Regions from separate parts of the Streptomyces sp. NPDC004542 genome, predicted to be linked through region 3. Evidence: riboswitches for the same ligand, from Rfam matches in the RefSeq annotation. Region 3 holds a riboswitch; each other region holds the start of a gene.

The links. A riboswitch is a leader RNA that binds a small molecule or an ion and turns the genes downstream of it on or off. The one in region 3 is predicted to bind cyclic di-AMP.
Region 1: another riboswitch for cyclic di-AMP. It lies ahead of ABZX30_RS01150 (NlpC/P60 family protein); the one in region 3 lies ahead of ABZX30_RS14125 (transglycosylase SLT domain-containing protein).
Region 2: another riboswitch for cyclic di-AMP. It lies ahead of ABZX30_RS15885 (peptidoglycan DD-metalloendopeptidase family protein); the one in region 3 lies ahead of ABZX30_RS14125 (transglycosylase SLT domain-containing protein).

What each region holds. Positions count from the first base shown of each region.
Region 1 is NZ_JBEXLP010000001.1:238,531-246,005, reverse strand. Features, by position in the region: gene ABZX30_RS01155 (tellurite resistance/C4-dicarboxylate transporter family protein) at 1-461, opposite strand, end outside; gene ABZX30_RS01150 (NlpC/P60 family protein) at 487-1,656, opposite strand; cyclic di-AMP (ydaO/yuaA leader) riboswitch at 1,664-1,842, opposite strand; gene pcrA (DNA helicase PcrA) at 2,135-4,615, shown strand; gene ABZX30_RS01140 (M23 family metallopeptidase) at 4,673-6,241, opposite strand; gene ABZX30_RS01135 (alpha/beta fold hydrolase) at 6,496-7,359, opposite strand.
Region 2 is NZ_JBEXLP010000023.1:83,337-90,811, forward strand. Features, by position in the region: gene ABZX30_RS15870 (MBL fold metallo-hydrolase) at 189-1,451, opposite strand; gene ABZX30_RS15875 (TetR/AcrR family transcriptional regulator) at 1,718-2,320, shown strand; gene ABZX30_RS15880 (SGNH/GDSL hydrolase family protein) at 2,456-3,241, opposite strand; gene ABZX30_RS15885 (peptidoglycan DD-metalloendopeptidase family protein) at 3,460-4,386, opposite strand; cyclic di-AMP (ydaO/yuaA leader) riboswitch at 4,391-4,550, opposite strand; gene ABZX30_RS15890 (alpha-galactosidase) at 4,857-6,929, opposite strand; gene ABZX30_RS15895 (tyrosine-protein phosphatase) at 7,100-7,475, shown strand, end outside.
Region 3 is NZ_JBEXLP010000019.1:95,489-102,963, reverse strand. Features, by position in the region: gene ABZX30_RS14140 (ABC transporter ATP-binding protein) at 1-681, opposite strand, end outside; gene ABZX30_RS14135 (DUF2092 domain-containing protein) at 753-1,970, opposite strand; gene ABZX30_RS14130 (polyprenyl synthetase family protein) at 2,231-3,241, opposite strand; cyclic di-AMP (ydaO/yuaA leader) riboswitch at 3,773-3,957, shown strand; gene ABZX30_RS14125 (transglycosylase SLT domain-containing protein) at 3,961-4,461, shown strand; gene ABZX30_RS14120 (HAD family hydrolase) at 4,535-5,377, opposite strand; gene fahA (fumarylacetoacetase) at 5,596-6,822, shown strand; gene ABZX30_RS14110 (M56 family metallopeptidase) at 7,095-7,475, shown strand, end outside.

The sequences.
Region 1 (7,475 bases), on a different contig from region 3:
GCCGTCGCCCGGGCCAGCACGGCCCCCAGCGCGGCGATCGACTCCGTGGCCACACAGCCGAGGAACACCGCCCCCGGCATGCGCCGCTCCCACCGCCGCAGGACGTGGACCAGCAGCACCGGCCAGAGCGCGACCGCCAGCGCGAGCAGCGCCCCGGCCAGGACCTGCCGGCCCAGCAGCGCGAAACGGGTGCCCAGCACCGCCGTGGCGGCCACCGCGGTGAGCGCGCTCGGCGTCGGCGCCGCCCGCCGCTCTCGCAGCAGCCACAGGGCGAAGCCGGCCGCGAACCCCAGCCAGGCGGCGCAGGCCAGTCCCAGGGCGGCCTGGGACAGCACTGCGCGACCCGCCTGCTGGAGGGCCACCGACACGATCCCGGTCGCCATGACGGCGGCGCCGGCCGCCGGTGAACGCCGGGCCCACCGGGCCCATCGGACCCGCAGGGGCGAGGCGGTGCCGTGCATGGCCCGATGCTAGGGGCCCGGTGGCTCAGGCCGGCCGCACCACGCTGTGGATGATCGATTCGCCGGCGTAGTAGATCGACTCCTCCCGGACGTAGGCGCCGGGCTTGGGGGCGTGGATCATCATGCCGTTACCGATGTAGACGCCGACGTGGCTCACATCGTCGTAGAAGAAGATCAGATCACCGGGCTGGGCGTCAGCCAGGGAGACCGTGGTGCCCACATCGACCTGGTCGTAGGTGGTACGGGGCAGGCTGACGCCGGCGGCCTTCCACGCGGCCTGGGTGAGGCCGGAGCAGTCGTAGGAGTCGGGGCCGGTGGCGCCCCAGACGTACGGCTTGCCGATCTGGGCGCGGGCGAACGCGATCGCCTTCTCGGCCTTGGTGGCGTATGTGGAGGACGACGGGGCCGACGAGGACGACGTGGAGGTCGGGGAGGACGTGTCCGACGAGGAGCCGGCCGGGGCCGACGCGTCGGACGAGCCGCTGTCCTGCTGCTGGGCCTCCGCCTGCTTCTTCGCGAGTTCCGCCGCCTTGCGCGCGGCCTCCTCCCGCTGCTGCTTCTCGATCGCCGCGAGCCGCGCCTTCTCCTGCGCCGTCAGCGTGGACAGCAGCTCGCGCGCCGTGGCGAGCTTCTTCTGGACGGTCGACTTGGCGGCCTGCAGGTCGTGCTGCGAGTCGGTCAGCGTCGCGAGGCTCTCGGTGGCCTCCCGCCGCTTCTCCATGGTCGCGGACTGCTCGGTGACGTAGTCGTCGACCGCGGTCTTCTGCCGCTTGGTCAGCCGGCTCATCAGCTGGGCCTGGTCGAAGTAGTCCTGCGGGGTGTCCGCGAGCAGGAAGGTGGCGGTGTCGGGGAGGGTGGCCCCGGTCCGGTACTGGGCCGCGGCGAACGAACCCAGCTTCTCGCGCGCCTTGTTCAGCTTCTCCGTGCGCTTGGCCACTTCGTCGAGGAGCGTGTCGACGCGCCGGCGCTGCTTGCCGGTCGTCTCCTTGGCCGCGTTGTACTTCTCGGTCGCCGACTCCGCCTGCCGGTACAGGTCGTCGACCTTCTTCTCGACCTCCTCCAGGCTCGGCTTGCCGCCGTCGGCGGACGGGGCGGCGCCCGCCGTCTGGGAGAACAGGGCCACGGAGGTGAGGGCGGCGGTGGCGAGGGCGGGCTTGTGCAGGCCGGCGGGGCGGGACTTGCGGTGCGACGCCAACGGAGGCGACTCCTTCCAAGGTTCCGCCTACCGGGTTAGCTGTCGGGTTCGGGCGGGTGGTTCGGAAGGGTTGCCCTACGGCCGTCGTCCCCGTGGGGAAGGCGAACCGATTCACCCCAGGTCTCGGTGTGGGTCCCCGGCTCCGGCTGCCGCAAGGGGGCGCACCGGACTCGGCGGAGGCCGCGCGGCCCGGCGGGGTTCGCCGGTGAGGGTCGTGCGGCCTGGCGGAACGCTAGCCAACTCATGTGTCTCCTGTGAAGGTTGGTGCACGATATGTCCGATACATTTTCGTGACCCGAGACGGGCGTGTCGCTGTGGTGACCAGGCGGCTCCGCAGGGTGAGGGGAGCATTCCCCGAGGGGTCCGAGCTGTCCGAGGTGCTCGCCGGTGTGTCCCCGACGCGTCCTCGAGGCATCCGTCGGCCAAGTTCCGAGGGCGGCGGCCGGTTGTCGGTGGGGCGCCCTAGACTCGTAGAGCGATGAGCAGCCTCTTTGACGACAGCTTCCTGGCGGACCTCCAGGCCCCTCGCGGGCACGAGGAGGAACCCCCGCCACCGCCCGAGGACGATCACGCTCCGGAGCCGGTTCCGGACGATCTGTTCGGCGGGAAGTTCGACCTGCCGCCGGACCGGGACGCCTACTACCGGGACGGCGCCCACCGCCCGGCCGTCGACGCGGCCGCGCTCCTGGAGGGGCTGAACGAGAACCAGCGTGCCGCCGTCGTCCACTCCGGCTCCCCGCTGCTCATCGTGGCCGGCGCGGGCTCCGGCAAGACCCGCGTGCTCACCCACCGCATCGCCCACCTGCTCGGCGAGCGGGGGGTCCACCCGGGCCAGATCCTGGCGATCACCTTCACCAACAAGGCCGCCGGCGAGATGAAGGAGCGCGTCGAGCAGCTCGTCGGCCCGCGGGCGAACGCGATGTGGGTGATGACGTTCCACAGCGCGTGCGTGCGCATCCTGCGCCGGGAGAGCAAGAAGCTCGGCTTCACGTCGTCGTTCTCGATCTACGACGCCGCCGACTCCAAGCGCCTGATGGCCCTGGTCTGCCGCGACCTGGACCTCGACCCCAAGCGCTACCCGCCGAAGTCCTTCAGCGCCAAGATCTCCAACCTGAAGAACGAGCTGATCGACGAGGAGGACTTCGCCGCCCAGGCCGCCGACGGTTTCGAGAAGACCCTCGCCCAGGCCTACGCCCTCTACCAGTCCCGGCTGCGCGAGGCCAACGCCCTCGACTTCGACGACCTGATCATGACGACGGTCAACCTGCTCCGCGCCTTCCCGGACGTCGCCGAGCACTACCGCCGCCGCTTCCGCCACGTCCTCGTCGACGAGTACCAGGACACCAATCACGCCCAGTACGCCCTCGTGCGCGAGCTCGTCGGCAACGCCGCGCACCCGGTGGACGTGCCGCCCGGCCCGGACGACCTCCGGCCCGCCGAGCTGTGCGTGGTGGGTGACGCCGACCAGTCGATCTACGCCTTCCGCGGCGCGACCATCCGCAACATCCTCCAGTTCGAGGAGGACTACCCGGACGCGACGACGATCCTGCTGGAGCAGAACTACCGCTCCACCCAGACGATCCTGTCCGCGGCCAACGCCGTCATCGAGCGCAACGAGTCCCGCCGCCCCAAGAACCTGTGGACCAACGCGGGCGCGGGCGCCCGCATCACGGGCTATGTCGCCGACACCGAGCACGACGAGGCGCAGTTCGTCGCCGACGAGATAGACCGTCTCACGGACGCGGGCGAGGCCAAGGCGGGCGACGTCGCCGTCTTCTACCGCACCAACGCCCAGTCCCGTGTCTTCGAAGAGGTCTTCATCCGGGTCGGCCTGCCCTACAAGGTCGTCGGCGGTGTCCGCTTCTACGAGCGCAAGGAGGTCCGGGACGTCCTGGCCTACCTGCGCGTCCTGGCCAACCCCGAGGACTCGGTCCCGCTGCGCCGCATCCTCAACGTGCCCAAGCGCGGTATCGGCGAACGCGCCGAGGCGATGGTCGACGCCCTCGCCCAGCGGGAGAAGATCAGCTTCCCGCAGGCGCTGAAGCGGGTCGACGAGGCGTACGGCATGGCGGCGCGGTCGACGAACGCGGTCAAGCGGTTCAACGTGCTGATGGAGGAGCTCCGTACGATCGTCGAGTCCGGCGCGGGTCCGGCGACCGTCCTGGAAGCCGTCCTCGAACGCACCGGATACCTGGCCGAGTTGCAGGCCTCCACCGACCCGCAGGACGAGACCCGTATCGAAAACCTCCAGGAACTCGCGGCCGTGGCGCTGGAGTTCGAACAGGAACGCGGCGAGGGCGAGCCGGTGGGCCTGTCCGACTTCCTGGAGCAGGTCGCGCTGGTCGCCGACTCCGACCAGATCCCCGACGAGGAGGACGGTGACGGAGTCATCACGCTGATGACCCTGCACACCGCCAAGGGCCTGGAGTTCCCGGTGGTCTTCCTCACCGGCATGGAGGACGGCGTCTTCCCGCACATGCGCGCCCTCGGCCAGACCAAGGAGCTGGAGGAGGAGCGGCGTCTGGCGTACGTCGGCATCACGCGTGCGCGGGAGCGGTTGTACCTGACCCGGTCGGCGATGCGCAGCGCGTGGGGCCAGCCCTCGTACAACCCGCCCTCCCGCTTCCTGGAGGAGATTCCGCCCACGCACGTCGAGTGGAAGCGGAAGGGCGCGGCGGCCCCGATGCCCTCCGGACCGGCATCCGGGGTGGCGGCCTCGCTGTCCTCCAGCCGCTCGCGCTCCTCGGCGTCGGGTGCGTCGGGCTTCGCCACCCGCAGGACCTCGGAGAAGCCGGTGGTGGCGCTGGCCGTCGGGGACCGGGTGACGCACGACCAGTTCGGGCTCGGCACGGTCGTCGCGGTGAAGGGCACGGGCGCGAACGCGGAGGCGACGATCGACTTCGGCGACACCAAGCCGAAGCGGCTGCTGCTGCGGTACGCGCCGGTGGAGAAGCTGTAGGAAGCGCCGGAAGGCGCCGGCCGGGTTTCCGGGGGCCGCGGTGGGGCCTTCGGGAGCCTACGTCGGGTCGAGCCCGTGGCTGCGCAGCCACGGCAGCGGGTCTATGGCCGCCCCGCCGCCCGGCCGTACCTCGAAGTGCAGGTGCGGGCCGGTGGAGTTGCCGGAGTTCCCGGAATACGCGATCGGCTGCCCGGCTTTGACGACCGTGCCGGAGGGTACCCGGTAACTGGAGAGGTGGCAGTACCAGGTCTCCGTGCCGTCCTTCGCCGTCAGGATCAGCATGTTGCCGTAGGCGCTGTTCCACTCGGTCGTCACGGTGCCGTCGGTCGCCGCCATCACCGTCGTGCCGTACGCGACGGGGAAGTCGATCCCGGTGTGCACCGACATCCAGTTGACGCCCGCCTGGCCGAAGTAGGCGCTGAGGCCCTTCTGCATGACCGGAAGGACGTACTTGGGGCGCAGCCGTTCCTTGCGGGCCGCCTCCGCGGCCGCCTTCTTCTTCTCGGCCTCCTGCTGGGCCTTGAGGTCGATGCGCTCCTGCGTCCGGCTGGCCCGGTCGGCGAAGTCGTCGGCGCCGGCGGAGAGGGTCCTGAGCTGGGAGTCCAGTTTGCTGTTGGCGATGGACGGCTTCACCGCGTGCGCGTCCGAAGCGGTGGCCGTGGTGTCCTTGCCCCCGTCGTCGGTCAGGCCACCGACGGAGGCGGCGGCGATCCCGGCGACCCCCATCACGCAGACCGAGGGCACGGCGACGGTCAGCAGGGCGGAGCGCTTGGGGGGCGTACGGCGGCGGGAGCGGGCCGCGCCGCGGGAGCCCGCCCGGGGCGGGGCCGGGACGGTCTCCTCCTGGCCGTCGAGCAGGGGAGCGACGGTGGGCAGCTCGCCGGTCGCGGCCAACTCCTCCCCGTCCGCGACGTGTTCCTCTTCGCCGCCGTCCTCGTGCTCTTCGTGTTCGTCGTACTCCTGGTACTCCTGGTACTCCTCGTACTTTTCGTACTCCTGGTACGAGACCTGCTCGAAGGCGGCGGTCGCCTGCTGGTCGAGGGGCTGCTCGAAAGGCTCGGGCTGCTGCTCGAGTCCGGTGGCCGCGGCGGTGCCGTCGGAGTTCCACTGCGTCGCGTCGTACGCGCCGGTGTCGAAGGCCTGCGTGCCCCACTCCCACTGCTGGGTGAGTTCGGCGGGGGCCGCGGCCTGTTCGGGCTGGAGCCACGCGTTCGCGTCCCATTGGCCGCTGACGTCGGGGGACGTGGCCTGGTGCGGGATGCCGGCGAACTGCTGCTGCCCGGTCGTCCAGGCGGTGGCGTCGTAGGCGCCGGAGTCGTAGGCGGCGTGGTGCTGGGCCGCGTACGGGTCGTAGTGGGCACTCTGGCCGGTTCCGGTCGTCCACTGCGTGGTGTCGTACGCGCCGGTGGGGTGACCCTCGCCCGGGAGATTGCCGAAGAGCGGGTCGGAATCGAAGGTCGTGGTGGCGTGGGCACCGGTCTCGAAACCGGTGGCGCCGTAGCCGTCGTACGTGGTGAAGTCGCCGTACTGCGGTTCCTGACCGCCGTGGGCCGCGTAGTGCGCGGAGGCGGCTTCGGAAGCCGGAGCCGGGGTGGTCATGGCCCCCGACGGGTGACGGTCGTTCACCAACTTCTCTTTCGCCTCGACAACAGGGGCTGGCAGAGCAGTGCGGCGACTGTACCCGGCGGTACGCGGGCGCGACAATCTTCGGCCGGTTTCACGCTCGTGGGAAACGGGCATTCGGCCGTGTTTCGGGGGACGACGGGCGTGGGTTTGGCTTTATGTTCGAAGAACGTTCGATGTCGGACGGCTCTCCACCCGGCGACCGGGCCGCCGCGGGCGGCTGTTGCGCCGCCCGGCGTGCCGTGGCCACGCCCGGATCAAGAGGCGACCGTGAGGCCGTTCCGGCGCTCCGTGGTCCCCGCCGCCGGCCGTTCGCTGTCGAGGGCCTGCCGTATTCCGGCCGCGACGGCCGGATGCACCGGCAGCGCGAGATGCCCGATCCCGGTCACCGGGACGTTCAGCGCCATCAGGTCGGGATGGTCGATACGGGCGGTTTCCAGCGGGTCCATCAGGGAGTCGAGGTCGCTCCAGAAGCTGACGAAGTACGTGCGGCAGCCGGGCGCCGGCCGGGTGAGCTCCTCGATCAGCTCGGAGTCGGGACGCATCTGGCGCACGATCGGGTGCGCGTCTGCCAGCGGCACGACCCGGGTGCCGCCGTGCGGGCTGCCCAGCGTCACGAGCGTACGGACACGGAGGTCGCCGCCCAGCCGCTGCACGTAGTAGCGCGCGATCAGCCCGCCGAGGCTGTGGCCCACCACGTCGACCCGCGGGCTGCCGGTCCGCTCACAGACCTCCTCTACGCGCCGGCCCAGCAGCTCCGCCGCGGCGCGGATGTCCCGGGTCAGCGGGCAGTAGTTGAGCGACTCGATCCGGCGCCTGCCGTGCTGGAGGAGACTGCGGCGCAGCAGCATGAAGACCGAGCGGTTGTCCACGAAGCCGTGCAGCAGGACGACCGGGGGCCGCTCCTGGACCGGCAGCTCGGAGCCGCGGTCCGGTACCGCCACGACGGGGGAGCGGCGCTCCGGGAGGATGCCGGTCGGATACAGCAGCACGTGGCCCGCGAGGATCGCGGCTTCCAGGACGGTCGCCTTCAGGAGCGCCAGGGACAGGCCCGCGATGCCGTCCGGCACGAGGCGGCGGCAGAGCGGGAGTACGGGGCCCAGCGCCCTGGTGACCTTCATGGCCGGCCTCCTGTCGGCACGCCGGAGGACGGCTGTGCCCCCGTGTGCACTCATGGGGTGCCGCGAGGAGCACGGTCGACGGGGCGCGAGTGGCCCGGGGGAGAGACGTGAGGCGT
Region 2 (7,475 bases), on a different contig from region 3:
GGATGGTCCCGCTCTGGTATGAGGCGTCGTACGACAGACCGACAACCCGGCCGGAGGTGCCGGAACAGAACCGTAAATCCTCGATCCGACCTGGTCGGATGTGGTCACGAACAGACCACGAGGGCCGGGGAGTTCCTCGCTCCCCGGCCCTCGCCGGCCCTGCGTCGTGCGGCTGCCCCGCCCGGCGCTCAGCCCGCCGGAACGGCCTCCGGATCCCCCTCGTCCTCGGCCGTGCGGCCGGCAGCGTCACCGGCCGTGCCGGCCTGCGCGAGGGCCGCCGAGCCGGCGGTGGCCTTCACCGCGGTCCGCGCGGCCGCCTCCGGCCAGCCGCCCTCCGGGGCGAGGGCCACACTGCGCCACCACGGCTCGGACGGGACGGTCTCGGCGGTCGGTTCGAAGGGCTCGCCGGGGCGGGGCAGCGCGACACGGGCGCCGGCCGCCCGGGCGGCCGCGACGGTGCCCTCGCCGGGTTCCGCCCACGGGTGGGGGGCCAGGTTGAAGGTGGCCCAGTGGATCGGCAGCATCACACCGGAGCTGGCCCGGCCGCCCTGGAGGTCGAGGTGGGCGCGCATGCCCTCCTCGGGTGTCATGTGTATGTCGGGCCAGAACTCGCTGTAGGCGCCGATCTGGATCATCGTGGCGTCGAACGGGCCGTGCTCGGCGCCGATCTCCCTGAAGCCGTCGAACCAGCCGGTGTCGCCGCTGTGGTAGATCCGGTGCTCCGCGCCGGCGACGGCCCAGGAGGCCCACAGGGTGTGCTGGGTGTTGCGCAGCCCGCGCCCGCAGAAGTGCCGGGCCGGCGTCGCGGTCAGGGTGAGGCCGGCGACCTCGGTCGCCTCGTGCCAGTCCAGCTCGCGCAGCCGGCTCTCGGCCACGCCCCACCGTTCGAGGTGGGCCCCGACGCCGAGCGGCACCGCGAACAGGGTGTCCGTCCCGGCCAGCGCCTTGATGGTGGGCAGGTCCAGGTGGTCGTAGTGGTCGTGGCTGATGACGACCACGTCGACCGGGCCGAGCGCGGCCAGCGGCAGCGGAACCGGGTGCAGCCGCTTGGGCCCGGCGAACGGGAAGGGAGAACAACGCTCGCCCCAGACGGGGTCGAACAGCACACGCCGCCCGTCGATCTCCGCGAGCACGCTGGAGTGGCCCGTCCAGGTCAGCCGCAGCCCGGTGGCGGGCGGCCGGGCGAGGTCGGCGACGGTGGTGGGGTGCACCGGGACGGTGCCCCGCGGGGAGCGCCGGGGGCGGGTGTCCCGGTCGAGGAAGACCTTCGCCAGGTCCAGGGCCGAACCGGAGGGCCGGGTGCGGGCGGTGCCTCCGGGGTTCTGGAAGACGCCGTCCTCGAAGTGGGGCGATCTGCGGATGCGGGCCAGGCGCTCACCGCCGGGCTCCGCGCCGAAGGCCTCGGGCCGCAGCGTGCGCAGCCCGGAACGCAGGGAACCCGATCGGGTCACGGTACCTCCAGTTGGAGTCGGCGAGGCTCTCCATTATGGTCGGCCGCTCCGACAACCGGGGACGAAGTCCGGTTATGGCTTGCCCCGCCCGCCGGGCGGGGTCCCGCTACCGTCGGACACTCCACCGTGCCGACCGGCTGTTCAGCGGACGGTCCGGCCGCCGTTCCCGGCCGGCCGCCGGGGATCGCGAAGCTTCGGGCGGTACCGCCGACCAAACGGCCGGACCACGTCGCCACCGGACCCGCGTGACCGATTAGGGTGACGGCGTGGCGAGAGTGCGGTTGAGCGTGCCGGAGCGGCGGGCGGAACTGCTGGGCGCCGCCGTCGAGCAGATCGAGGCGCGGGGCGTGGCGGCGGTGCGGATCGCCGACGTGGCCACGGCGCTCGGCGTGAGCAACGCGCTGGTGCTGTACCACTTCTCCACGAAGGAGAAGCTGGTCGCCGCCGCCTTCGCGCACGCCGCCGAGGGCGACCTCGCGCAGCTGCGGCGGCTGCTGGGCCGTCGTACGTCCGCGCTGCGCCGGCTGCGGGCCGCCGTGCGCTGGTACGCGCCCACCGGCCGGGCCAAGGGCTGGCGGCTGTGGATCGAGGGCTGGTCGGTCGCGCTGCGGGAGCCCGCCCTGCGGGAGGTCACCGGCGAACTGGACCGGCAGTGGAAGGCGGCGCTGGCCGAGGTCATCGCCGAGGGCGTCGCGGCGGGCGAGTTCGTCTGCCCGGACCCCACCGCCACGGCCCTGCGCCTGACCGCCCTGCTCGACGGCCTCGCCGTCCAGCTGACGTCCTACGCCGGCGCGGTGCCGAGGTCCCGCGCCCAGGAGTGGGTGGACGAGGCACTGGCCCATGAACTGAACCTCGACCGCGCACCCTGACCGACCGTCAGGGCCCGCTTTCGCCGTCCGCCCGGCGGAGGGCCGGGGGCCGGACCGGGCAGCGTCCCGGCGGGCGGACCGGGAGCGGCGGCCGGCCGGTCGTGGCCGGCCGCCGGGCTCCCGGAGGGGATCCGGTCAGGCCACCGGGGCGATCCGCATCCTGATGTCGTCCGGGGACAGCGCGCCCTTGGCCGTCACATGGTCGCCGGAGGACTCGCCGCGCAGCCGGCGCCCGATCCACGGCACCAGGTACTCGCGGGCCCAGTGGACGTCGTCGCGGCGGATGTCGAACGTGCCCCGGGGCGGGAGCGGCGGCCAGGGCTGCTCCGGGTCGGCGGGGACCTCCAGGCCGAGCACCTGGCCGGCCCGCAGGGCCACGCGCGTGTGCCCCTCGGGCGAGAGGTGCAGGCGGTCGTGGTCCCAGGCGCGCCGGTCCTGGATCGTCCTCAGGGACCACAGGTCGAGGACGGGACAGCCGTACCGGTCGGCGATCGCCCGGACGTGGCCGTTGTACGTGGCGATCTTGCCGCGCAGGTGCCTGAGCACGGGCACGCCGCGGGTGTCGAAGCCGGTCGTCACCATGACCGTGCCCGCGACGGAGGCGAGTTGGGCCACCGCCAGCTCGAAACGCTCGGCCACCTCGTCGGGATCGGTGCCGGGGCGGATGATGTCGTTGCCGCCCGCGCAGAAGGACACCAGGTCCGGGGCGATTTCGACCGCGCGCGGGAGTTGGTCCGCCACGATCTGGTCGAGCAGCTTGCCGCGTACCGCGAGGTTCGCGTACCTGAAGTCGCCCTCGGGCCGCCGGTCCGCGAGGAGGACCGCGAACCGGTCGGCCCAGCCGACGAAGGCCCCGTCGGGGCCGGGGTCGCCCACGCCCTCGGTGAAGCTGTCCCCCACCGCCACGTACGACCCGATCACTGATCTGCTGTCACTCTTCGAATCGTCTGCCACGTCGGCCCATGATTCACCTTTCGGTGTGACCTACGCGACCGTAATAAGGGGTTGACGGACGGTGAGATAAGCCACTTCGCGGACATGTGCCCCACGGGAATACGCCGGAGCGCACCGGGAGCACGCCGAAGGCCGGACCCGGGGATCAGAGGTCCGGCCTTCGGCAGCCTGAGCGGCGCGACGGGTCAGGCGACGGGCACGCCGTGCGAGCGGAGGTAGCCGACCGGGTCCACGTCCGAGCCGTAGTTCGGCGTGGTGCGGATCTCGAAGTGCAGGTGCGGGCCGGTCACATTGCCGGTCGCGCCGGACAGGCCGATCTGCCGGCCCGCGGCCACGCTCTGCCCGGCCGAGACGGAGATCGCGGAGAGGTGGCCGTACTGCGCGTAGTAGCCGTCGGCGAGCCGGATCACGACCTGGTTGCCGTAGGCGCCGCCCCACCCGGCGGAGACGACCGTGCCCGCGCCCACGGCCTTGACGGGGGTGCCGGTGGGGACGACGAAGTCGACGCCCGTGTGGTAACCGCTGGACCACATGCCGCCCGGCACGTGGTAGCGGGTGCCGACGGTGGCACCCGCCACCGGGAGGGTGAAGCCGGTGGCGGCGTTCGGCGCCGCGGCGGACGCCGGCTCGGGCTGCGCGTCCGGCCGCGTCGCGGAGCGCGTGGCAGACTGCGTCGTCGGGTGCGCGGAGGAGGAAGTCTTCTCCGGGGCGGCGGAGTCGGCACCGGTGCCGGCGGCCTGCTCACCGAGGCTCAGCTCCAGGCCGGGGTGGATCAGCGAGGGATCGCCGCCGACGGCCTCGCGGTTGTCCGCGTAGAGCCGGTGCCAGCCGCCGCTGACGTTCTGCTCACGGGCTATCTTCGCGAGCCAGTCGCCCTCGCGGACGGTGTAGACGCGCACGCCCGCAGGGGCGGCGGCCTTCTTCCCGGTCTCCGGCGCGGCCTGGACCGCTTTCCCGGAGACGGAGTCCTTGGCGGCGGCCGGGACGGCCGCATGGGCGCCGGTGGCCCCCATGAGGGGCAGCGCCAGCGCGGCACCGCCGGTTCCGGCGACGGCGATGGAACGGGTGAAACGCCGGTTCTTGGGACGGCGGTGCTTACCCTTCGCGGGCATGGCGAATTCCTCTCCGGCGCCTGCGAGGTGAGCTGTCGGGTTCGGGCTGGAGCTGCCCGGCCGCGCGCGGAGCGCGGCTTCACCCCTGGCCGTCCTGGAGACCGGGACAGGCCGTCATGCCTGGTGGGTCCCCCGCTCCTGCCGTGCACGGGTGAGTGTGTCCGGGCTCCGGGCGGCGGCAGGATTCGGCGTTCCGTCCGGATTGCTGGCGAACGTAAGCGAGCAGGATGCGAAGGGACAAGCAGTTGGTTCCCTCTGTCCGCCTTTCGCTTGATCCGTTACGGGACATCCCGGTCACCCTCCGTGCATTCCCTTCTTCCGCACCGCCTCGATTCCCCGGGAATCGACGCGGATTACGTGGGCATGACGCGCGACGGACGGTCACGAATATGACGCTCCTCACCACTCGACGTACATGACCCTTTATTTCCTGGCTAGTTGCGATGAAAGGTGCAATCAGTGCATACAGCTCACATACGACGCAAGCGGATGACCGTCGCATCCAAGTCGCCGCGCAGCCCCGTGGGCAGCCCGTGGTGCAGCAGGACGGCACCTCGGTGGACTTCTCCCGTTTCACGGCATTCGTAGGAGGCCGTGGGGTCGAGGCCGCGCAGCCGCAGCGCGGGCACCGGCTCCCCGTACCGCTGCGCCTGGAGCCAGGCGAGGACGACCGTCTCGTCCCCGAGGAGGTACTGCACCGCGCTCAGCCCGCCCTCCGGCGGCCGCAGCCGGTGCAGGTCGCCGCGCTGCACGACCGGGCGGATCTCCTTGTAGAGCTCCACCCATTCCCGGGCCTCGGCGAGCTCCTCCTCCGTCCATTCGGAGAGGTCGCCACCGACGCCGAGAACCCCGGCCATGGCGCTCACGAAGCGGAACTTCAGAGAGCTGACCCGACCGTTGAGCTGGGTGTTCGGGCTGTCGGTGACCCAGGCGGCCATGACCCGCGCGGGATGGATCTGGCTGAAGCCGTGCTGGATGACCAGCCGGTCCAGCGGGTCGGTGTTGTCGGAGGTCCACACCTGGTCCGTACGGCTCATGACAGCGAGGTCGATCCGTCCGCCACCGCCCGAGCAGGACTCGAAGGCGACGCCCGGGTGGGCCGCCCGCAGCCGGTCGAGGAGGCCGTAGAAGGCGCGGACGTGGTCCACCCACAGGCGCTGCGGGTACGGCTCGCCGGGCCAGCCGGCGTCGGTGAAGCAGCGGTTGAAGTCCCACTTCACATAGTCGACCGGGGCGCTGGAGAGCAGCCCGTCGAGCTGCTCCCAGAGGTACTGCTGGACGTCCTCGCGGGCGAGGTTCAGGACGAGCTGGTTGCGCAGTTCCGTCCGCTTCCGCCCCGGCTGGAACTGCACCCAGTCCGGGTGGGCGCGGTACAGCTCGCTGTCCGGGTTGACCATCTCGGGCTCGACCCAGATGCCGAACTGCATGCCGAGGGCGTGCACAGAGTCGGCGAGGGGCTTGAGGCCGCCGGGGAAACGGTCCGGGTTGGGCGTCCAGTCGCCGAGGCCGGCGCGGTCGCTGGTGCGGGCGCCGAACCAGCCGTCGTCGACCACGAACAGCTCGACGCCGATCGCCGCCGCCCGCCGGGCGAGGGTCGCCTGCTGCTCCTCGGAGATGTCGAAGTTCGTCGCCTCCCAGGAGTTGAACAGCACCGGCCGGTCCCGGTCGGCGTCCGGGATGACGTACGCCCGCTGGTAGGCGTGCCAGGCACGGCTGGCACCGCCGAAGCCGGCGTCGCTCCACAGGCCCGCGAAAACGGGCGTGGTGTACGACTCGCCCGGCGCCAGGGCCAGCAGACCCGAGTCGTCGTAGCCGGCGCCGCCGGTGATCTGCACGCGCGCGTCGGGGAGCTGGGCGACCGCGATCCGCCAGGATCCCGACCAGCCGAGGGCGCAGCCGTAGACCTCGCCGTGCTCCTCGCCGGCGCCGGTGTCGAGCGCGACCCAGGGCAGGTGCTGGTGGCCGGTGTGACCGCGGCGGCTGCCGATGACCTTCTCGCCGTGGGTGAGCGCCGCGCTGGTCAGCCGGGACTCGGCGGCCCACCGGCCGTGCAGCTGGGACAGCCGCCAGCCGTCCCGGTCGGGCAGGGTCCAGGTGGCGGCGTCGGCCCGCAGCAGCTCCACGCGCGCGTCGCCGCCGTTGCCGACCGTCACCCAGCGTTCGACGACGTCCCCGCGCATCCGGTAGTGCAGCGTCACGGCCAGGGAGCCGTCCCGGAAACGCAGCCGCAGCTCGTCGCCCTCGGCCTCATGGGCCTCGAAGGTCCACTCGGTGCCGCGCCGTTCCCCGGTGCGCACGGACAGGGCGGGCCGGACGAAGCGGGGGCCGCCCTCCACCGGGTACTCCTCGCGGCCGTCGAGCGGGGACTCGAAGGGCCAGTAGCCGGGCAGCGGACGCACGGCGAGCGCCTCGGCGTCGGCGAGCGCGATGCGCGGGCCCCAGTGGAGGTGGAGCAGTTCGTGCGCCTCCGTGAGGTGCAGCGCATAACTGCTGGTGGGCCCCGTCAGGAGCCATGTACGACCGTTTTCGGCGATGTCCACCATCGAACCCTCACAAGTGCCAACAGATCCGCTCACGTCTCAACATCATCAAGGGCATGAGGGTCCGGAGGCAACGCCTGTGGACAACTGATTGCCCGGGAAAACCGATGTCGTATCGTCATCGGGGGCCCGCCGGCGAGCCGCGACGGCGGGAGCGACCGCGAGGAGCCCACGTGACACAGCAGGTCCCGTCGACCGAGCCGGAGCTGACCGGGGTGCGCAATTTCCGGGACGTGGGCGGCCTGCCCACGGCGGACGGACGGCGGGTGCGCTCCGGGGTGCTGTTCCGCAGCGGCCACCTCGCCCACGCGACCGACCAGGACGCGGAGTTCCTCGCCTCCCTGGGCCTGCACACGGTCTTCGACTTCCGCAACGCGGCCGACAAGAAGCTCGAGGGGCCGGACGTCGACCTGCCCGGCGTGCGCAATGTGAACCTGCCGCTGAGCGACCCGGCGGACGGCGCCGAGTTCTGGAAGATGGTCCGCGACGGCGATCTCGACCAGCTCCGGGCCATCCTCGGCGACGGCAAGGCCGAGCACCGGATGGTCA
Region 3 (7,475 bases):
GCCCTGGGCCATCACCGCCGCGTGGGTGCACACCTGCTCGATCTCGTCGAGGAGGTGGGAGGAGAGGAACACGGTCGTGCCGTCCGAGGCCAGCTCCCGCACCAGGGCGCGGATCTCCCGCATGCCCTGCGGGTCGAGCCCGTTGGTCGGCTCGTCCAGGACGAGCAGCCTGCGCGGCTGGAGCAGCGCGGCGGCCAGGCCGAGGCGCTGTTTCATGCCCAGGGAGTACGCCTTCGCCTTCTTGCCCCCGGCGGCCGTCAGGCCCACCCGGTCCAGTGCCGCCGCGACGCGTGCGGTCCGGGTGCGCGGGTCGGCGGTCGGGTCGGCGGCGTCGTACCGGAGCAGGTTGTCGCGGCCGGAGAGGAAGCCGTACAGGGCGGGCCCTTCGATGAGGGCGCCGACCTGCGGGAGTACGGTGCGCGCGGCCCGGGGCATGGGCTGCCCCAGGACGCGCGCCGCGCCGGAGGTCGGCTCGATCAGGCCCATCAGCATGCGGATGGTGGTGGTCTTCCCGGAGCCGTTCGGACCGAGGAAGCCGAAGACGCTGCCCCGCGGGACGGTCAGGTCCAGACCGTCGACGGCGAGCTGTCCGCCGCGGTAGCGCTTGGTGAGCGCGCGGGTGTGGATGACGCTGTCACCCGCGTCCCGCGCGGCCGGCTTCGTGGCGGACGGTTCGTCCATCGGCTCCCCTGCTTCGTGGTGTGTACGTGCGTACGCGGGTACACGTCGTACCGTGGCCGTGGCGCGTCGGTCTACCGTGCCGCGTCGGCCGCCTTCACCAGCGCGTTCTTGGTCACGGTGCCGACGTAGACCTTGCCGTCGTCCGTGATCAGGGCGTTGACCAGGCGGGTGGAGAACACCGTGCCCTTGCCGAACCCGCCGGTCACCTTGTCGCCGAGTGAGCCGAGGAAGCCGCCCAGGTCACCGCCGCCCTTGCCGGACGGCAGGCCGCCCGCGGCGCCGGAGTCGAAGGTGGCGATCGAGTTCCAGCCCTGGCCGAGGACGTCGAAGCCGCCGCGGCCCTCGGCGAGGTCCCCCTCGGGCTTCGGGGCGCGCTCGCCGGGTGCCTCGGCCGCGTCGTTCCCCTCGGTGACCTTCGCGCCCTTCGGCGGGGTGAAGCGGAAGGTCGAGGCGGCCGGCCTGGCGAAGCTGACCTGGGTGAAGCCCGCGTCCACGACGGCGGCGCCGCCGCTCGCCGGGGTCAGGGTGAACTTCAGCGGCATGCCCGTCTTCGCGTCCACGGCGATGCTGACGGCGCCCACCGTGGTGCCGGACTGCTTCGGTTTGATGAGCAGTTTGTAGGCGTCCCGGCCCGCGACCTGGACGGTCCCGTCGACGGTCACGGACGTGGTGTCGTCGACGGACTTCAGTGCCTCGTCGGCGAGGTCCTTCGGGGTGGCGGGGGTCTTCGTGGCGGGGGTCTTCTCCCGCTGCTGCTTGCCGTGCTGGTCCGCGGTGCCGTGGTACACCTCGTTGGACCTGCTGTCGTAGCCCCAGACGTCCTTGCCGTCGTGGATGAGGCTGTACTCAGCCGCGCTCTCGATCAGCGAGACCTTCTGGCGCTCCGGCCCGTCGGCCGCCACGCGCAGCGTGTGACTGCCCGAGAGCAGTTCGGTGAACTTGGACGCCGGGTCCGCCGACGAGCCGTCGCCGCCCCGGTTCGCCCCCGACAGCAGGCTGCCCTCCAGACCCCCGAGGTCCGGCAGGCCGAGGTCGGTGCTGAACCGCACCGTGCCGGACAGCTGCTGCACGTCCGAAGCGGCGATCTTGTCTATGAGCTGCTGTGCGCTGATCTTGGGCAGGTCGGGGTCACCGGAGTCGGCGAGCGCCGGGACCAGCCCGATGGTCGCCGCCGCCACCCCCACCACCGCGACCGGGACGACGTACCGGGCCGCCTTGCGGCGCCCGGTCGACGTGTCGTTGCCGGCCCTGTCGTCGGACGTGGTGTCGTCGGATCCGTACGGTGCCATGTGTGCCTTACCTCCGTCGTCGGCGGCGGCTGTCCTCACCCTCGTCAACCCTGAGCCGCCATTCTCACCCGAATCGGTGAGGAGTGGTGATTTCCGTGGTTTCCATCTCACCAAATCGGCCGTGAGGAAGCGTCAGACCCGGGAGGCACCTCGATGTACGACTGCGGTATGACACGGGGAAGCCGGATGCCCCCTCGACCCGTAGGGGTCGGACCCGGAGGCGGCAGACCCCGGCGGACGGCTGCACCAGCACGCCGCGCCTACCCGGCCCGGTGCACCACCGCATCGCACAGCTGCACGAGTGCCGCCTTGGCGTCGCACTCCCGCAGCGGGGCCAGCGCGGCCCGCGCCTCCTCCGCGTAGCGCACGGTGTCCCGGCGGGCCTGCTCCAGTGCCGGGTGGGCGCGCAGCGCGGCCAGCGCCTCGGCGTGCCGGGCGTCGTCGGTCAGGTCGGAGTCGAGCAGGTCGCACAGGGCGACGTCCTCGGCCAGCCCGAGCCGGGCCGCCCGCTCCCTGAGGCGCAGCACGGGCAGGGTGGGGATGCCCTCGCGCAGGTCGGTGCCCGGGGTCTTGCCGGACTCGTGGGAGTCGGAGGCGATGTCCAGCACGTCGTCGGCGAGCTGGAAGGCGACGCCGAGCCGCTCGCCGTACTGGGTCAGGACGTCCACGACCGTCTCGTCGGCCCCGGACATCATGGCGCCGAAGCGGCAGGAGACCGCCACCAGCGACCCGGTCTTGCCGCCGAGGACGTCCAGGTAGTGATCGACCGGGTCGCGGCCGTCCTGCGGCCCCGCCGTCTCCAGGATCTGCCCGGTGACCAGCCGCTCGAACGCCACCGCCTGGACCCGTACCGCCTCGGGGCCGAGGTCGGCGAGGATCTGGGAGGCGCGGGCGAAGAGGAAGTCGCCGGTGAGGACGGCGACAGAGTTGCCCCAGCGGGTGTTCGCACTGTCCACGCCGCGGCGCACCGCGGCCTCGTCCATGACGTCGTCGTGGTACAGGGTCGCGAGGTGGGTGAGTTCGACGACGACGGCCGAGGGCACGATTCCCGGCGCGTACGGGTCCCCGAACTGCGCCGCGAGCATCACGAGCAGCGGCCTGAACCGCTTGCCGCCCGCGCGCACGAGGTGCTGGGCGGCTTCGGTGATGAAGGGGACCTCACTCTTGGTGGCTTCGAGCAGTCCCTCCTCGACAGCCGCCAATCCGGCCTGGACATCGGCTTCCAGAGCCTGGTCCCGCACGCTAAGCCCGAACGGCCCGACGACGGTCACGAGGGGTCTCCTGTCTGCTGGTGCCTGCTGGCGATTACACGGTTTGTCGATAGGTCGCCGCCCTCACTCAAGTCAGCGTATCCGGTCAGCTTTCGATCACCGAGGGCGCCCACTGTTACAGGCCGGGCGCTATCGGATCACGCCCGTTATGTTTCCGATCAGGCGATAAGAACAGATATTTATCGACTTACCCGGAAGTACGAAGTGATTGCGCCGCTTGGAGCAGCTCACCTTCCACTCCCGCGCCGGACGCGCTCTCCCTAGCGGCGCCCCTCATGTCCCATTTGCCGTTATTGCTATTCCGTGAATTGGGTCACGTCGACCGATCGGGGCACCCCGCCGCCCGGCACCCGTATCCCACCTGCCGCCATTGGCCAGTTGAGGCTTGGCAGCTGCAAAGGATCAAGCACCTCATACGCCATAGAACAAGGTCAACTAGGACTTTGTGTGAATCCGGCGCTTGTTCCGGACATGTGCTCTCGCATACGTTCCCGGCCGTCGGGCGGAACGCCTCATCCTGCCGCCGCCCGTCACACCCCATCGACGAACTCATTCGCGACGGCAGGAGCGGGGGACCCAGGTTTGCCGCCGGCCCGGACGACACCCGTCGTCCCGGACCGGCTCGGGGTGAAGCCGCACCGCCTTCGGGCGGCGCGGCCGGGCACCTCCCAGCCCGAACCCGACAGCTCACCTCGCAGGCGACGGAGAGGAACTTCCCCATGTCTGCTGCCGCTCGGCTCCGCCGTACCCCCTTCACCCGCATCGCCCGCAGGATCGCCGTCGCCGGCACCGGCGCCGCCGTGCTCGCCCTCCCGCTGATGGGTGCGACCAGCGCCTCCGCGGCCACCACCACGAGCGCCCCCACGGCCGCCACCGCCGCCACCAGCACGGTCGCGTACTCGAACAACCTCGACGGCTGGATCCGCGAGTCGCTCGCGATCATGGCGCAGAAGGGCATCCCGGGCTCCTACAACGGCATCTACCGCAACGTGATGCGCGAGTCGTCGGGCAACCCGATGGCCATCAACCTCTGGGACTCCAACGCGGCCGCCGGTATCCCGTCCAAGGGCCTGCTGCAGGTCATCGACCCCACGTTCAACGCCTACCACGTGGCCGGCACCTCGTGGAACATCTACGACCCGGTCGCGAACATCACGGCCGCCTGCAACTACGCCGCCCACCGGTACGGCTCGATCGACAACGTGTTCGGCGCGTACTGACCGATCCGCTCACCCGAGCACCCGCGCACCCGCGCACCCGCTCACCCGCTTACCCGCTCACCCGCTCACCCGCTCAGGGGAAAAGTCTTTCGAGGACGACGGCGATGCCGTCGTCCTCGTTCGACAGGGTGATCTCGTCGGCCACCGCCTTCAGTTCGGGATGGGCGTTGGCCATCGCCACACCGTGGGCGGCCCAGTCGAACATCGGGATGTCGTTGGGCATGTCCCCGAAGGCGATGGCCCGTTCGGCGCCCAGCCCGAGGTGGTCGGCGGCCAGCGCCAGCCCGGTCGCCTTGGTGACACCGCACGGCTGGAGCTCGACGGTTCCCGGCCCCGACATGGTGACCGTCGCCAGCGACCCCACGGCCGCGCGGGCCGTGGCGGCCAACTCGTCGTCCGACAGGGCGTGATGGCGCACCAGGACCTTGCTGATCGGCTCGCGCCACAGGTCGTCGCGCCGCCGGACCCGTACGGCGGGCAGGGTCGGGTGCGGCATCCGATAGCCGGGTTCGATGAGCGTGAGCCCGTCCACCCCGTCCTGGTCGACGGCCGCGTACACCTCCCCCACCTCTGCCTCGATCTTGCCGAGCGCGGTCTCCGCGAGTTCCCGGTCCAGGGTGACCGACCACAGCAGGCGGTGGGCGCCGGCGTCGTACACCTGCGCACCCTGTCCGCACACCGCGAGCCCCGTGCAGCCGAGGTCGTCGAGCAGCGGCCGCACCCGCGGCGCCGGGCGACCGGTCACCACGAGGTGCCGGGCCCCCGCCCTCTCGGCCCGGGCGAGGGCGGCGAGCGAGCGGTCGGACAGGGTGTCGTCGCCACGCAGGAGCGTTCCGTCGAGATCGGTCGCGACGAGTGAACGAGCCGGGGAGACCGGAGAGGAGCGGGGGGCGGAATATGCGGGGGGTGCGGCCATGATCAGAGAATACGGACCCCCCGCCCCCTGACTCACCGCTGTTCCCGGCCCCGAACGGTGCCCGCGACGCCACCCCCACAAGGCCCATCCAGGCATTGCGAACCCTTCAGACACTGCCCGGCACGCTGCCCAGGACATGCAACTCACCCGTAACGTGTGGCGCGACCACAGGCAACGGCCTGCAGTGACGGCACCGGATGAGAGCGAGGCAGCACCCCATGCCCCCCTTCGACGTCCCCGAGGGCGACCCCTTCGGCCCTCACAACCTCCCCTACGGCGTCTTCTCCCCCGCCGGCTCGACCGAGCGGCGCGTCGGCGTGCGGCTCGGCGACCACGTGCTCGACGCGGGCGCGGCGGCGCGGGCGATCGGTTCGCCCTACACCTCCCTGCTCGCGCACCCGACCCTCAACCCGCTGCTCGCCGCCGGCCGCACGGCCTGGTCGGACGTGCGGCGGGCCCTGACGGCCTGGGTGACGGTGCCCGCGCACCGGGAGACGATCGAACGACTGTTCTACCCCTTGTCCTCGGTGACCCTGCACCTGCCCTTCGAGGTCGCCGACTACGTCGACTTCTACTCCTCCGAGCACCACGCCCGGAACGCGGGCCACATCTTCCGCCCCGACGCCGAGAACCCGCTGACCCCCAACTGGAAGCACCTGCCGATCGGTTACCACGGCCGCTCCGGGACGGTCGTGGTGTCGGGCACGGACGTCGTACGGCCGTCCGGCCAGCGGAAGGGTCCCGCCGACCCGGCCCCCGTCTTCGGCCCCTCCGTCCGGCTGGACATCGAGGCCGAGGTCGGCTTCGTCGTCGGTGTCCCCTCAAAGCGGGGCAGGCCGGTCGCGCTGGGCGACTTCCGGGAGCACGTCTTCGGGCTGTGCCTGCTGAACGACTGGTCGGCGCGCGACATCCAGGCCTGGGAGTACGTGCCCCTCGGCCCGTTCCTCGGCAAGTCGTTCGCCACGTCGGTGTCGGCGTGGATCACCCCGCTGGAGGCCCTGGAGGACGCGCGGGTGGCGCCGCCCGAGCGGACCCACCCGCCGCTGCCGTACCTGGACGACTCCGACGAGGAGCCCTGCGGCTACGACCTGCGGATCTCCATCGCGGTCAACGGCCACACGGTGTCCGAGCCGCCCTTCCACACCATGTACTGGACGGCGGCGCAGCAACTGGCCCACATGACCGTGAACGGGGCCTCGCTGCGCACCGGCGACCTGTACGGGTCGGGGACCGTGAGCGGGCCCGAGGAGCGGCAGCGGGGCTCGCTGCTGGAGCTGACCTGGAACGGGCGTGACCCGCTCGAACTACCGGACGGCAAGCGGACGTACCTGGAGGACGGGGACGTGGTGACCCTGTCGGCGTGGGCGCCGGGGGCGGACGGGGCCCGGGTGGGGCTGGGGGAGGTCAGCGGCCGCGTGGTGGCGAGCAGTCGGCGTACCGACTGATCTCGCCGGGCGGCGGCGGCCGCGGTGACGTCACCGGGTCGTACGGCTGACGGCCCGGGTTCGGGGCGCGACGGAGGACGGGGTGGGGGGGCGCGGCGGGAGTTGCGGGAGCAGGGGGCGAAGTGACGCGGAAGCGGGTCGTGTTCGGCGCCGGCGACTGACTCCGGGCCCCGTCGGCGTCATACTGACGCTGACAGCGTGCACCACTCGAACCGCCACCCGGACCATCCCCCGGTCCGCCCTGCCTCCGACCATGAACCGGAGCCCCCGGCATGACCGTCTGCCTGCTCCTGCTGAGCGTCGTCGCCCTGACGGCCGCGGTGCCGGTGCCGCGCGCGCTGACCCGGGCCGAGTGGCCCGAGCGGGATCCCGTGGTCGCGTTGTGGGTGTGGCAGTGCCTGGTCGCCACCGTGCTGCTGTGCTGCCTGACCGCGCTCGTGCTGGGCGCCGCCGGCGTCTTCCACACCGTCCGGGACCGTGTCTTCGCCCCCGCGCCGCCCGCCGTGACCGCCGCGTACGACCTCTCCGCCGCACCGGTCTGGGCCGTCACACTCACCGCGCTGCTCGCCTGCGGGGCCGCGTGGACCACGGCGATGCTCGCCCGCGAACTCTTCGAGGCCCGCCGTCTGCGCGGCCAGACCCGGGCCCACCTG